Regions from separate parts of the Eubacterium sp. BIOML-A2 genome, predicted to be linked through region 2. Evidence: riboswitches for the same ligand, from Rfam matches in the RefSeq annotation. Region 2 holds a riboswitch; the other holds the start of a gene.
The links. Region 2 has a riboswitch for cobalamin ahead of GKG43_RS08630 (ASKHA domain-containing protein). Riboswitches for the same ligand answer to the same signal wherever they lie in the genome.
Positions count from the first base shown of each region.

Region 1: linked by a shared signal. The riboswitch ahead of GKG43_RS13950 (cadherin-like beta sandwich domain-containing protein) and the one ahead of GKG43_RS08630 (ASKHA domain-containing protein) in region 2 are both predicted to bind cobalamin.

Region 1 covers NZ_WKZK01000039.1:8,700-16,508, reverse strand. Annotated here, with positions in the region: gene GKG43_RS13955 (cadherin-like beta sandwich domain-containing protein) at 1-1,743, opposite strand, end outside; gene GKG43_RS13950 (cadherin-like beta sandwich domain-containing protein) at 1,766-5,977, opposite strand; cobalamin riboswitch at 6,247-6,440, opposite strand; gene GKG43_RS13945 (sugar phosphate isomerase/epimerase family protein) at 6,664-7,443, opposite strand; gene GKG43_RS13940 (leucine-rich repeat domain-containing protein) at 7,491-7,809, opposite strand, start outside.
Region 2 covers NZ_WKZK01000018.1:30,947-38,755, reverse strand. Annotated here, with positions in the region: gene GKG43_RS08640 (GGDEF domain-containing protein) at 98-1,207, shown strand; gene GKG43_RS08635 (superoxide dismutase family protein) at 1,410-1,886, opposite strand; gene GKG43_RS08630 (ASKHA domain-containing protein) at 1,964-4,144, opposite strand; cobalamin riboswitch at 4,344-4,523, opposite strand; gene GKG43_RS08625 (corrinoid protein) at 4,532-5,170, opposite strand; gene GKG43_RS08620 (CobW family GTP-binding protein) at 5,288-6,208, opposite strand; gene GKG43_RS08615 (uroporphyrinogen decarboxylase family protein) at 6,344-7,708, opposite strand; gene GKG43_RS08610 (radical SAM protein) at 7,739-7,809, opposite strand, start outside.

The DNA of each region.
Region 1 (7,809 bases), on a different contig from region 2:
CGATGCTGCATTTCCGCCCACATTATCTTTATAGATCCACATAGACTCCAGCGTTCTTGCATTAAACGCCTGCAGTTTTCCATCGCTGAGCGGAACAAAGATCATCCCGGCTGCATATAACGGCTTCGTAAAAGAGCTGTTCCCCCATGCTGCCATCTTTACGCTTTTTACAATCTCACCAGTATCCTTATCCAAATACATGAGTATATTGCCGTTGAAGCAGCAGATATAATTCTCCACAAGAATTCCGTCACTGACACTCTTACCATAATCAGCATTCTCACCATACTGCTTTTGCCATGAAACCTCCGCCTCCAATCGGGCAGCCGGCGCCATGGCATCTACTATGTTCTGATTGCTTTCATTTTTCCAGTATCCGCCCCACTGCGCATCCAGTTCTTCAAGCCCGCTGCCGGAAGATTTATGCAGGGTAAAAGTCCTCTCTTCATCTTGTATTAGTCTGATTGCTCCATTCTGCGTCTGATATCCCTCTGCGGAAACAGTATATGTATATTCGTCCCCACTGACCAGTTCATAGCTTCCGTCTTTTGGGGTCAGCTTCACATGTCCGGCATCATAAATGGCAAACACCGCATCCTCCGGTTCTACCTTTACATCCAAGCGGCAGACCGGATCCACATACACAGAAAGCTGGTATTCATAAGGCGATGACTGGTATCCATCACCGGCACTCAAAACTGCCGTTGTATCCTGACCCTGCAGCGGCAAAATGTAACTGCCGTTTTCTGCCGGTTCTCCATTCACCATCAGACTTGTACTGGTCTCTTCCGCCGGTGACAGGTTAATCCTGATCTGCTCGGCAGTCGAGGGCACATGCACGGCATACTCATAAACGGTCTTTTTAAAATCAGGGGTATAGGGAATCTCTTCCCCCTTGTCATCCGTAAGACTAAAATCACCCAGATAGGTTCCCCTTACGATATGAACCTGATAAATTTCCGTCCAATCATCCGCCGTCACTTCCAGTACCAGCTCTTTTGGTTCTGTATCATAGGCATTGATAATCCGCCCGGTAGTATTATTGGTCAGAGATGTGGATTCGTCTACCGGCATCTCAACCGCAGTTTCCTGACCAGTATTCAAATCCATGAACCTGGCTGTAATCGTTCCCATCACATCATCTCTGAGCTGGGGCCTGGCATACAGCACATTGGTGTTCTCCGAAATTCTGAGCGTATACTCATTGCTGCCCGGTACTCCTTCTGTGAGTTCATACCGATTGCTGCCAGAACTATTCTGCATAAAGATGATACTCTCCAGTAACGGCTCCCGCACGGTTACCAGAACGAGACATTCAGCAGAAAAATCTCCTGCCGATGCTGTTATGACAGCCGTGCCTCCGCCACCTTCTGCTGCAGTTATAATTGCCTCATTTCCGTTTCCTTCCACTACTGCAACTTCCGTATCATCCGAATTCCATATGATTTCCGGCTGCTCAGTTGTATCTTCCGGAAGCAGTTGTGCTGTCAGGCTTCTCTGGTCTCCCGACTTCATCACCAGGCCGGTTTTATTAAGTTTAATTCCTTCGAGAGGAACCGTTTCACCAGGTTCTTCCACAGGAACGGATTCTTCCGCAGGAACAAATTCCTCCACAGGAATGGTCTCCTCCGCCTTCGTGACTAACGGCTGCCAGATAATGGCTGAAAAAGCAGTCAGCATAGCCAATATTCCCGCCATCCATCTTTTTTTCTGTTTTCTGTGTTCTGCTATTCCAGCCTTCATCTTATCATCCTTCTAAATTATTTTAATTATTGCCTGCTGTTACCTTATTCAACAGCATAGATACGTCTAAATTGCTTATCTTTCCATCTCCATTGATGTCTCCTGTTTCCAGATCAACATCTTCGTTTGCTGTTACCTTGTTCAACAGCATGGATACATCCAGGTTGGTTAATTTCCCATCGCCATTCATGTCACCGGATATAATCACAGATGCGATATCCAGAATACGTACTGCAGATTCGGCGCCTGATGCGTCTTTCAGAACCATATAGAGCTTCTGTGCATTTCTTTGCAGGCCCGTTACTTCAATCGTATTCTTGCCTTCCACAACATCTGCCTTTGTTCCTTCTGCTATAATCTTAGCGCTGTCCGGCGCTGCTGCATCCGCTGCCTGAACCAGATAATACAGCTCTGCCGCCTTATTCGATGTCATATTAATCTTTGCACTGTTATCTGTACGTTCTGAGACAGCGCCATCATCAGTTGTAATAATCGGAAGCGCATTCTGCGTAAACAGGGTAAATGTATAATCTTTAGATTGTGTTCCATCCTCTGAAGCTACAGTCAGCTTCACCTTTGCAATTGTTGGATTTTCTCTGTCAGCAAAGGAAACATTAAAATATGTGTTACCTTTGTAATTCATGCTGCCCTTAATCTCATCGCCTTCGTTCTTATTATAAACTCCACTGATAACGGTCATTGTCATCTTATCTTTTGAACTCATAAGCGTCGGCCAGATATACGCATCACTCATAACCTTGTCAACACCTGCCGTATATTCGGTAGTCATCGGATCAAATGCAGGATCTAACGAATACGCTGCACTTGCCATTCCTTCATTCGGAGAATTATCAATCCTGATTTCTTTTACTACCGGTCCTGTTACAACATGGAAAGTAAATGTTCTGACTGTACCGCCCTTCTTAAGCTGTACTTCAATCTCAGCTCTTCCGTCAACAAGTTTGATATCCTGCATTGAACCAGGTACTCCATTAATCATAACCTCTGTACCTTCATTTGCAGTCAGATCCAGCTTGAAGCTTTCTGTTCCCGGATCCACTTGAATCGTGTGGGAATTGATACTTCCGTCAAATGGTTTTCCACCGTCTATAATTCCGTTTCCGCCGTCTATATTTACCTCTTTCAGATATACGTCTGAACGCTTTAATACGAACTGCCATGCGGAGTCATTCTTTAAGTACAGATTGCCATCGCTGTCTGCAACCGCACTTGCGATGCAATACTGCTCATGAGTCGGTGTATAGAATAAACCGGATGCCGGATCAGCCTCTTTCAGGCCAGCTTTGTCCTTAATCATGTATAACTGTCCGTGTGCTGAATTAGCCAGGAAGTATACATACACATATCCGTCTTCTTTTTCATAACCGGTAATAATCAAACCGGAAGTCTGGCAGTAACCATCTGTCGGTACTGCATATGCCGGTGTCATTGCCCCTGTCTTCGGATCGATATCTGCCACCAGGATCGCATTGCCTTCTACGCCGAACATTTCACCGCCGTTAATACCTACATAAAGTCGGTTATTGTATATGGCCGGTGTACTCGTACTCTGCACGCCTATAGGCAGCGGATTAATCAGATTCTCTGTATCCAGTGTTCCGTCCTCTTTCAAATTATAAGAATGGACTTTGCCCTTTTGGCTGGCAACATAAATTCTTCCATTATAATAGGAAACATCGCAGCGAACCTGTTCTCCTAAATCTACCTGCTGCTTAATCTCACCGGTCATCTTATCAATACAGTTTAATACTCCATTATTGGTACACAAGATTACATAATTTTCATTGGTCCAGCAGCCATCCCAATAAAAGCTGCCAAGAGTGTCATCTCTCCAGGTTGCTGCCTTTCTTTCCGTTTGCTGAGATGGATCTTCATCAGTTACGGAAATACAAACGAAACCTGATTTTTTAGTGGTAAAGAATCCAACATAGATATATCCATCATCATAACGAATTGCACTCTCGCTCCGTCCGCCTGCCGGATCCTCATAAACCCAAAGGGATTCCAGTGTTTCTGCATTAAAGCACTGAATTGTACCATTCCCCAGCGGTACAAAGAGCATTCCCTCAGCGTATGTAGGAGGCATCAAACCAAATGTGGTTGGTGTTACTGTCTCGCTTGTCTTCAGGATCTCTCCTGTTTCCTTATCCAGAACATAAAGTTTATTCCCTGAAAGTGTGTAGACTTTGTTGTCAACGATGATCGGTGTTGTTCCGCTAGTCGGCTTAACATATTCCCCCGTCTGGCGTTCCCACTTTACTTCAATGGAATCAGGAGTAATGGGAGTCTTTGCATCCACAACTGACATATTGTCGCGGCCGGAACGGAAGCCCGGATAATCCGCATCAAGTTCAGGAAGCGTGATTTCTGCCGCCTTCTTCAGTTCAAATTCTTTTGTCTCGGACTGGCTGATATTCAGAATACCTGACTGGCCTACATATCCGAGTTTTGTTACTGCATAGCTGTAATCGTCACCTGGGAAAAGATTATACTTGCCATTCTCCGGCCATATACGCTCATTCTCCTCATCATAGATCGTAAACAATGCATCTTTGGGGTTCACCTGCACGGATAATTCAACTTTCTGTACTCTATCGATAATGACGGTATAGGAAGTTTGCTCTGCTGCCCCTTTTTCCACTTTAATAACAGCCTTATTCTCACCATTAACCAAATCCATTTTATAGGTTGAGCCGGTCACTTCTGTTCCGTTAACCATTACCTTTGAATTACCAGCAGCCGGATTCTTAACTGTAATGTTAACCGCATTCACATCACTCAGAACTTTCGCCCTATACTCTGTGGTTGTTTTTTTAAATGCAGGATCAAATTTCAGTGTATCTCCATTTTCATAATTCAACTGCAGGCCTGTCAGAATCGTGAGCTGTTTTATATGCACGGTATAAACTTCTGTTACCCCGCCTTTTGTAGCAGTAATGGTGATATCATTAGGAGTGCCATCATCTTTTATAGCACCTGCCATAGACTCATACTGATTCTTTGCCGTAGATTCAACATTTACATCCTTGCCTGCGCTATCCGTATAAGTATAAACGACCTTCATGTCTTTATCTGTCGTGCCTTGATGCAGCTTGACTCTTAATTGAACGTTTGTGGATGTGTCGCATACCAGCGTTGCCTCTTTTGTAAGTACGTCAAATACAACATTTTGAGCCTGATATCCTTCAATACCTTTCAGGAGAAGCGGTGCTTCCGCGGACTCCAGTGTGAAGTTTTTGGTCTCTGAGTCAGTCAGATTAACCGTCCCTGTCTGAGTTACAAATCCTTCTCTTTCGATCGTATAGTTGTAATCTTTTCCGGCCTCCAGACTGTAAACTCCATCTGTTCCCTGGACTGCCGCTCCGGCATCGTCTGTAATGGTTACAGTGGCATCTGCGGGGTTCGTTGTAACGGTCAGGTCGACTTTTTTAATATCTTTGATGATATTAAGAGTATATTCTTTCCCGACAGTCCCTTCCTTTTCTGCTTTGGCGACAATTGTAGTTTTTTCTTCCGTTAATGGAACCTGGCGTGTTGCGTAGAAAGCACCGTCTTCTAATACAGCAGGCTCACCATTGACAGTGTATACATTATTATCAATATCTCCCCACACCATGGCCACCAGGCTGACTTCAACTGATTCTGTCCCACCCGGAACTGTAATCTCGTACTCTGTTTTGCTTCCATCAAAGCCGGTCAAATATGAATTATCTCCATCTTTTACCAAAATTTCCATAAGAGGCGTTAATCGAACCACGTGTACTGTATATTCTTCTATCTTGTCGTCTAATGTGACAGTGATATGAACCTCTCCACCTTTGATCCCGCCATACTCGACCAAGTTGTCTAACAGCAGTTCTTCACCACTGGTCATTGCTGTTGTCACGCTATCGTTATAAATATTCTGGTACTTAGCCTCAATTGTAGCTCCTGCAGCTTCTTCCTTCAAAACTGCACATATGCCCAATGTCCCCGACTCTTCAACAACACCTACTGTGCATTCTTTTGTTTCAGGGTCAACCTCTGATATTAGTTTGACAGGTTCACCCTCTTCATTTGGATCAGAAGAAAAGCTGATCTCAGACAACATATTCGTATCCGCTGCAGTTCCTTCTGCCAAAACCGGCATTCCTCCAGCAAATACAGTGGTCATCATCACTGCCACCGCCAATAGCCAGGACAACCCCCTTCTTGTTCTTTTCTTTCGTTTCATTCTTTTTAATCCCTCCTGTTTCTCCTTTTTAGCCATAGGCTTGAAATGTACTATAGAAACAGCCAGCATCCCGTTTCATGCATTGACTGTTAGCTATCTTTTAGTAATGCATTCTTCTGTTCTTTTCCGTATCTATACTATTTATTTCAAACCAATACCCTATAACTAAAAAATAAAAGCTCTTCCATCATTCCGATAGAAGAGCTCATCTTTTTTATAATATTATATTTTAAGTATACAAAACGGACTATTTCTTCATCCCAGAAATACATCGTAACAATCATCACGGCAGGTTTTCTGACTTCGCTTCATCCTCCGAAACACCTTCTCAGCATATAAATGCCAATGGTATATCGTTTCTTCGTCCACGTTACAGTAGAGGTGACTGTACCGGTTTTGCACCGGTTTCCCTATTATCATTTCCCGATTATCCGGGAAATGCACCGCAATATATATATTTAATTACTTACTAACAACAATAATCTATTTAATCTATGTAGTTCATTATATAGTATCAACTAGTAAAAGTCCACTGTTTTTTCACACGGTTTTCTCACATTTTTCACAAAAAATTCCGCAACTTTTCACAATTTCACAGAGCATTAACAGACTGTATCAGACTACCATTTTCCAGATATAACTTTGGTAATTTTTCTAGATAGATATGCAAAAATATTCGATATTTATCACCCGGTCTTCATTGCTGACTGCATTTTCTCCCTGCAGCTGCTCACTGCCCTGCCGGACATCAGCACATCTTCCATTATGCTGCACTCAATCGTATAGTCTGCATCCGGCATGTACGCCATAAGCATTTCCAATGTCTCGTCTATCGGTATATTCCCGCGTCCCAGCCCCAGGTGCGAATCCCTGTCCCCACAGTTATCGTGGATATGGACATGTCCCGCGTGCTCTCCAAACGTCTGAATCCAGTCACTCAAAGATCTGGGCGAATAGCAATGTGCATGGCCAATATCCAGGCACAGTTTAAAATCCGGGGATTCAACCTTCTGTTCCACTTCAATCATCGGCGATATTTCCTTATCATACACATTCTCCATAAGAATCTGGACACCGCTTTTTCCTTTCATAAATTCATTCCAGAACTCAGCCATTCGTTTTGCCCAGTCTGTCAGATAATACACACCGGGAAGAAAGCCCGTATGGAAAATTATCTTTTTGGCCCCCAGTCTCTTCGCAGCCTCATATGTCTGCGTAAAACGGGCTTTTGTCACTGCCCTTACCATGGAGTCATATGCCATTGGATTCAAATCCAGAAATGGCCCATGCAGTGTCAGGTTCCTGGTACCTATGTATTCTAACCGTTCTATGTATTCAACGATCTTTTCATTCAGGCAGTCCAGATTTTCAGAAATGGAGAACTCAATACTCTCGATCCCAACATCAGTCGCTTCTACTACCTGTCTCATCTCTTCATCCTTAAGAAGATGACTTGCATATACCATAATATTCCACTCCCGATTCAGACTGTTCCCCTGAATTCTTTTTTTACCTAGATATATTCTGTTTCAAACCCTGAATCACGGCAGTACTTTTCCACTGCCCCGCCCTTTTTACATCGTATCTTTGCACTGCGGTTGATGACCCATGGCCCGATCTCTTCGGGATCATGACCAATCTCAAGCACTTTCAGCCTGTTGCAGCCATGAAACGCCCACTTTTCGATTACTTTTACAGTTGAGGGAATCTTTGTATATTGCAGGCTGTTGCATTTTAAAAATGCACTGTCCCCAATTTTTATTAGTCCCTCCGGCAGTTCCAAGGATGTCAATGCGTTCTGATAAAAAGCCTCTGCGCCGATCTCCCTTAAT
Region 2 (7,809 bases):
GGCATATCCTGGAAATATTCCGGTTGTGTTTAAACCTCTTTCACAGTATAATATATCACATAGCAAATTGAAACCACAAACATAAGGGAGCTTTTATATGTTTTTTAATCTAATTGGATTTATTCGGAAAGACTTAGACCTAAAAGAAACCTATTTTAAAAGTGCGGAAAATGAAATCGCAAAGAAAAATCTGATCCTGCTTCAAATTTCCAGTCTGCTCAATGTCCTTCTCCTTGTCTTATTTTACATAATAACCCCGTTTATCATTAAAGGCTGGACAATCACATTACAGCATTTTCTTTTTCTCCCGGCGGCACTGGCCTTTTTCATCATCTCTACAGTTTACGCAAAGACAGGCCGCAGAGACAAGCGCGTGATAACCGGCATCTGCCTGGCTTTCGAAATCACGCTGTTTGCTTTTGTTATTTCTATAGATGTCTTTCCTTACCCGGATGCTCCCAGCTCTTTCCTACCGCTTTTATATATTGCGTTTCCAGCGCTGTTCATTCTCCGTTTCCGTCAGATGTTCACGGTCATGTTTCTGGTCGAGGTCGTATACGCCGTTGCAGTCTTACAGATAAAAAATCCGCTGATGGCAGAAAACGACATCTTTAATTCTGTCGTTTCCTTTATCTTTTCGCTGGCAGTCGCCCACGTAATCCTGAAACTCCGCGCCGATGACCACGACATACGCAGCCGTTACAAACGCCTGAGCATGCTGGATTCCCTCACTGGCATTCTAAACAAAAAGTCCTGTGAAAATGCAATTTCCCAGTATCTGAATACAAACGCCCCCGTGCATTGCGCCCTGCTCTTTCTAGATCTGGACGATTTCAAAAAGATCAATGACACCATCGGCCACTCCGCCGGAGACCGTCTTCTGGAAGAGACCGGAAAATTACTCCACAAAACATTCCACGCATCAGATATCATCGGCCGTGTCGGCGGAGATGAATTCATGGTGCTGCTCACAAACTACCATGATTCAAAAGAGTCCCTGAAAAAGAGGTGCACCGCCTTGCAGCGCACTCTCCAGCAGATCATGCAGAACCACGGAGTCCAGGCTACCTGCAGCATAGGCGCACTCCTGGTCAAAGGACAGTGCATCAGCTTCCAAACCGCATACACCCTAGCCGACAAATGCCTGTACGATGCCAAATCCTCCGGAAAAAACAACTGCATAGTCCAAACCCTGCCCAAAGAATGATCTCAGCAAGCACTTAATAAAGGAGCGCATGCGTATGAATACGCTGACTGCTTCAAAAAACCGTTGCCGGATATGTGTGCTCCATACCCACATATCCGGCAACAGTTTTTTGAAGCAGTCAGCAGTACGGGTACAAATCGCAGCGGCATATACAGCCCCTATGTCTTCCCAGCATCACTGACATGGAGCGCCCCCTTCTAACTCATTCCCCCACCCATTCATGGATCTCGCCGCAGGCAATCATTTCGCCGCTGTCTCCTGACGGCTGTGTCTTAAAATCATCCGGGTTCATATGGATGACCACTGTTCTGCCGACCACATCATCCGGGTAAAATCTCCCGGTATATACCGCACTGCAGGCTGCACCGTGTGTAGACAGCAGAGGCGGCAGATCACCGGCATGTTCCGGGTGATCCGTATGTTCGGGATTAAAATGCCCATCGGCATCTGCGAAAGGCTCCTCAGCATTCCCGGAACATTGTTTCCCTTCATGAATGTGGAAGGCAAAAAATCTGCTCATGTCCGGCGCATTTTCATCCGGCAGCCCGTATACCTCAGCCAACACGATCGTCCCTCCGTATACTTCATAGAAATAAACCATTCCATGGATCTCTGGGTATTTATCCGATCCTTTTATCTTTGCAGAAGCTTCCGGCATTCCGTTTAATTTATCAACCATATCATCATCCTCCTCTGCTCAGTATATGCAGCAGCCCGGAGGATGTTCATGCTTTGCGTAAACAAAAATCACTGCGCCTATTCAAAATACATATAGTCCATATAAAATTCATTAAAATGTTTATCGTTGGAGAGCTGTACTTCCGATGAACTCTCCAGAATACGCTGCACGCGCTCTGTGCAGTCGCTGCTTAACAGGTATGTCCGGGTTCCTTTCAGGCAGCTGTTTCCTACCGCCTCAATCTTATCTTGGCATTCTTCCGGAAGCAGCCCGATTCCCACGGCTTTTACGATATCCATCTTATATCCAAAGCCTCCTGCAATATAAATAGCCCCAATATCATCATAAGATGCGCCGAAGTTCAGGATCAATGTCTCAAGCCCGGCACGTACTGCGGACTTGGCAAGCTGTATTTCCCTTACATCCTTCTGGAAAAATGAGATCCCCGTCCCATCGCTGCTGACAGCAAGCGGAAAGCCGTCGTCGAAATAATCTTCCTCCATTAGCCCAGTCTCATCCACAAGCTCCGCCTTTACCAGCTCATATACCATATCGATCACCCCGGTGCCGCAGATGCCGACAGGTTTGGCATCCTGGATCGTCCCGGTAACTGCATGGCCGTCCTTCAGTTCGACTTTGCAGATTGCTCCCGGCACGCTTCCCGTGCCAAAGGTAATATTGCCGCCCTCGAATGCAGGGCCCGCTGCCGTTGAAGTCGTCAATATCCTGTCCTTATTGCCAATCGCCATCTCCCCATTGGTACCCAGATCCACCAAGACAGACACCTTTTCTCTCTTATCAAAATCCAGAGAATACAGGCCTGCCACAATATCGCCGCCCACATAAGTAGAAATTCCAGGGAAAATCACTACCTCAAAGTCCCTGTCTTCCTGCTCAAACAGTTCTTTGTAAGTTGTATGTATGGTGTCAATGTTAACTGGGGTGAAAGGAAATACGCCCAGTGTTTCACAGGAGTACCCCATCAGCAGGTGTACCATAGTCGTATTGGCTCCGATTATCATCTTCTCCACCCGGATCTTCCCATTTTCTGTCAGGCTCTCAATTCCCTGCATCAGGTCAGTCTGGATACTTTTTCTCAGGGCTTCTCTTTTCCCGCCGTTGGAGGCCTCAATTCTGCTGATTACATCCGCACCATACGCCCTCTGCCTGTTGATTGTAGTGAAAACGTCTTCCGCTTCCTGTGTCTCCATGTTGACCAGCTGCATGGCGATCGTCGTCGTTCCGATGTCCACGGCGATTCCATACCGGCGGCCGGTCTTTGCACTGCTTTTCGCCGCTTTTCCCGCTGTCTGCTCCTCATCCGCCAGAACCGCGAATTCTTCTTCCTTATGCAGCCCGACAGCGATCACGCAGTCATCCTCAGGATAGGCCTTACATGCCAGACGGTATCCCTCCTGCAGCTGCTCCCCGCTGAAGAACTTCCTGTCCTGCTCTGAAGGCGCAATGTCCCCTTCAAGGACCTGTATTCCGCATTTACCGCAGGTTCCCCTGCCCGCACAGACTGCCGGCAGGAAGATTCCCTGTTCCTGGAGAAGTTCCATCAGCGAATGTCCCTTTCTGCCCTCCAGTACTCTGATGTCGCCTCCGTCATGAAGCGTGATTGTGTAATCCGAGACATTTCTAAGGCTGCAGCCGACATTAGGGCAACTTGCACAATTATGATGGATACGGAACATGTCCGAATGATCCGTAGTCAGGTAAACCTGACAGGTCGTCTTGACCGGGTCATACATACAGCTGTCCAGTACACGGATCCCTGCACTGTTTTCTCTTGCGGTCACCTCCAGCGCCTTTTTCTGGGCCTCCATCGGAATATCCTGGGGCGCCTCCAGGCGGCGGGAAACTCCACATTTTTTCTCCCTGCACATGGCGATAATATAGGGCTGAAGCTGATGGTCCATCTGGAAAAGATAGTCATCCGCAATGGCATCCGCCAGCATACCGCCCAGATAATCCCCCTCATTGAACAGCTGTGTGGACCACTGGCTCAGCTGACCGCCCACCGAAGTGACACAGTAGAGCGCCTGATGGATTCCCTCTCCATACCGACTGAGCTCAAATCCCTCCACATCACCGAATTCCAGCAGTGCGATTGGCTCTATTTTTTTATATGCTTCCGGAAGCATTTCCTCATATTCTTCCATTACATCATCGTAGGTAGCGCTGTCTTCATAACAGTCTATCAGGGAAAATACATTTTCTCTGCATATCTCTATATTAAATTCCGTTATTTTCATGTTCTTATCCTCTCTCAACTAACGGAAGTCTAAGCTCTGCCCCCGCAGTTTTGACAACCATATCCGTACTTGCCCAAAACCCCGGGCAGGTATCAGTATTTCATTCATTTTCCAGTATAAAAAGAAAAACTCCTTGTAAAAAGAGTTTGCTGCTGACACACTTTATATAATTCAAACGGAATCCTGTTTCCCACCCAAAACAGGTCCATAGGGATATGTAAGTATCCTGGCTCACGTTTCATCCTAGGAATGCCTTCTCATCCTGACGGACAATGGCTGTTATTCTTCGTCCACGTTTACAGTAGGGGTAAGCCTGCACCGGATTTACACCGGTTTCCTTCATTCGATGCTCTTTGTCACTATAATCCGCACTTTCCCAAAGGGCTCTTATTTCTCCAAAACTGCTTTCTTCGCAACTTCTGCTGCTGTTGCTGCATCTGGTGTATAGTAGTCTGCTCCAATCTGCTCTGCAAAGCTGTCATTAACCGGAGCGCCGCCGACCATAACGATATACTTGTCGCGAAGTCCCTTTTCGTTCAGCTGGTCAATGCAGTCCTGCATCTTCGGCATTGTTGTTGTAAGAAGAGCTGACATACAGATCACGTCCGCGCCTACTTCTTCAGCCTTGTCGATAAATACAGCCGGTTCCACATCTACACCGATGTCATGGATCTCAAATCCAGCTCCTTTAAGCATCATTACGACAAGGTTCTTGCCGATATCATGAAGGTCTCCCTGTACTGTTCCGATTACAGCTTTTCCAACCGGCTCATTACCTACCTCAACCAGTTTTGGCTCCAGGACTGTAAGACCTGCATTCATAGCTCTTGCAGCTACCAGAACTTCCGGTACAAATACTTCGTTGTTCTTAAACTTTGCACCAATGATCATCATTCCTGATAAAAGACCTTCATTCAGAATCTCTTTTGGATCGAGCCCCTCATCCAGAGCCTCCTGTACCAGTGCCTTTACGTTCTTTGCCCTTCCTTTTTGAAGGAATTCTGAAATTTCCTGAATCTTTGACATTTTACATACCTCCATCATTCATTAAGCGTGTCTGCTTTAGTTATCATTTTACAATATCTGCTGCTCTGCTTTTAGTAATTTTTTTGGAACTCTTTGTACAAATATCTCTTTTTTTGTTTACTTTTTCAGTTCCGCGGCAATCTCGGGATACCACGCCATCGCTTTTTTCAAAGACTTTTTAACGGGCAGGCCATTTCCGGAGAGAATCACCAGATCATTAACGTGTTCCGGCTTCCCTTCAAACCTTTCAGCCTGGTAGATACTGCCCACGCAGTTCACAAGATAAATCTCCCCCTGCACTTCAACAAATCCTTTGACACGGTAAGTATCATCCAGAAACATTTCAATGAATTTCTGAAGTTTTTTCAGTTCCAATCCCGGATTCAAACGGAGCAGGTATTTTTTCAAGGTAATATCCGCGCTCTGTATCACAGGCTCTTCCGGCTGGTTATCCGGAGGAGCGGCAGGATTCAGCCAGCCGCTTTCGATCCGGCCGAAGGTGGTCGTATGTACAGGAACCTCCGGGCGGTGTTTTCTGATAATGCCCTTTATTTCCTCAATCTGTTCTTTGGATGCCAGATCCGTTTTATTGACAAGCACAAGATCACTGACCGCCAGCTGCTTCTTTACCACGACTGCCGTCTCATAAACCTTCAGAAACTGTCTCGCATCAACCAGGCAGATGCTTCCCATGTATTCCACATCTGAGAATTTGCCTTCCTGATGCAGGATTTTTCTGACATTCATAGGATTGGAGAGGCCGGAAGCCTCCACAATTATAATGTCCGGTTTTTCCGAAAGGGCTTTTTCAAGCACTTCCTCGAATTTATCCAGCCTGCATGAACAGAATATGGAACCGTTGTTGATCTCATCCAGCGCCGTTCCCAGTTCTCTAAGAAGCTCCCCGTCCACGCCTTCTTTTCCAAATTCATTGATAATCAAATGCAGCCGGTAGTCTGACAATTCATTTATAAAATTTTTTAAAAAAGTAGTTTTACCGGCTCCTAAGAAGCCGGTAATTAAATACAGTTTACTCATTATTTCATACCTCATTCTGCTGCTTAGCAGCAGACCCGCCCGTTAGGGCATGTGTTACGGGATGCCCTTTGGGTATACCTCATTCTGCTGCTTGGCTGCAGACCCGCCCGTTAGGGCCTGAATTACGGAGTGCCCTTAGGGCATAACAGCCTTGATTGCTGCCTCCAATTCTTCTTTCGCAGGTACAAGAGAACGAAATTTTAATTCACCGTTGATATACATAGACGGAAGGTTCGGAACTCCCATTTTCTTGCAGCGTGCAATGTTCTCCTTGATCGTAAACTTATACTCGATCATATCAATTGCGTCACCGAATGTCTCCTTTGCCTCATTGGCAGCGCCCATCATATACGTACATGCCGCACATGTTGCGGAATCCAGTGTAAATACTTCCACAAGCGGTTTCTCCAAATGCTCGTAATCCGGCAGTTCTACTTCAATATCCTCGTCTGCAGCCACATAGTTTTTCAGGATTTCTCTTACGGAGTCCGGCTCGTGGATTGCCTGTACTACACCGATTGTGTTCTCAACAGGAACAGCATACGGCATATCACAACCCGGAGCAAGGATGAAGTTTTTCTTGTTCGGCATATTATCCAGAAGGTCGATCACGAACTTCATATTATCCTGCTGTGTACCGTGCAGCATGACCGTTGTCAGCGGGATATTTCCGCCAAGCGCCACGTTGTACTTATCCGTGATCGCCTTTGCTGCAAGCAGATCCACGTTCTCATCGATAGAGATGGAATCAGGGCCTGTCTGGCACATTACCTCGATGTTCCTTGTCGCATCGCCGCATACAAAGAAGGAAGACAGTGCGCCCAGTTCTCTGATATGGTCAAACAGCTTCTTGAACGGTGCGCTCATGAACATCTCAAAATGATCGGAAGAAATCTGTGAAATCAGCGGATCCACTACTGCGATCACATCCATACCTGCTTCTATATAATATTCGGCCATCTTCATAGCAATCGCATCACAGTATTCCATGAATTCAATCACGGCATCCTCATCGTCGTACATATCCATGAAAATATCATTGCCGCGCAGATGTGTTGCCAGTGTAAAAGGTCCGCAGATCAGGCCGTATAATGCAGTTGTGTCGCCGACCGCTTCTTTCATACGCTTCATAACGTCCATGATCATAGGAATACGACCGGATTCTTTTGTCGGAATGGTGCAGTAGCAGGGTGTCTCCAGCTCCTCTTCTCCTTCCATCGGATGGCTGGCTACAGACGGCGGAGCGTCGTCCGCCCACACCAGATTACATCCCAGGCATTCCGCCTCAACCTGCAGGTCAAAGATAACTGGCTGTCCCGCCGGTTTATACAACTTATTCACTTCCATCAGAGATTCAAACAGTTTGTCTCCGTCCTGGAGCACTTCCGTAGCTGTATAGCCCAGAAGGCTGCCCGCATGCACGCCTGCAAATGGTACCCATGCCACCTGGTCTGTCTCCTCGTGGTGCAGTGTTTTGATAAGAATTTCTTTCTGGTTCATTTTGTTTCCTCACTTTCTTTTTACTATATTTCATGATCCACATGTATCATAGTCTGCCTGTGCAAGCATTGCCCTGACTTCGGGTATGGAACAGCCCCGGT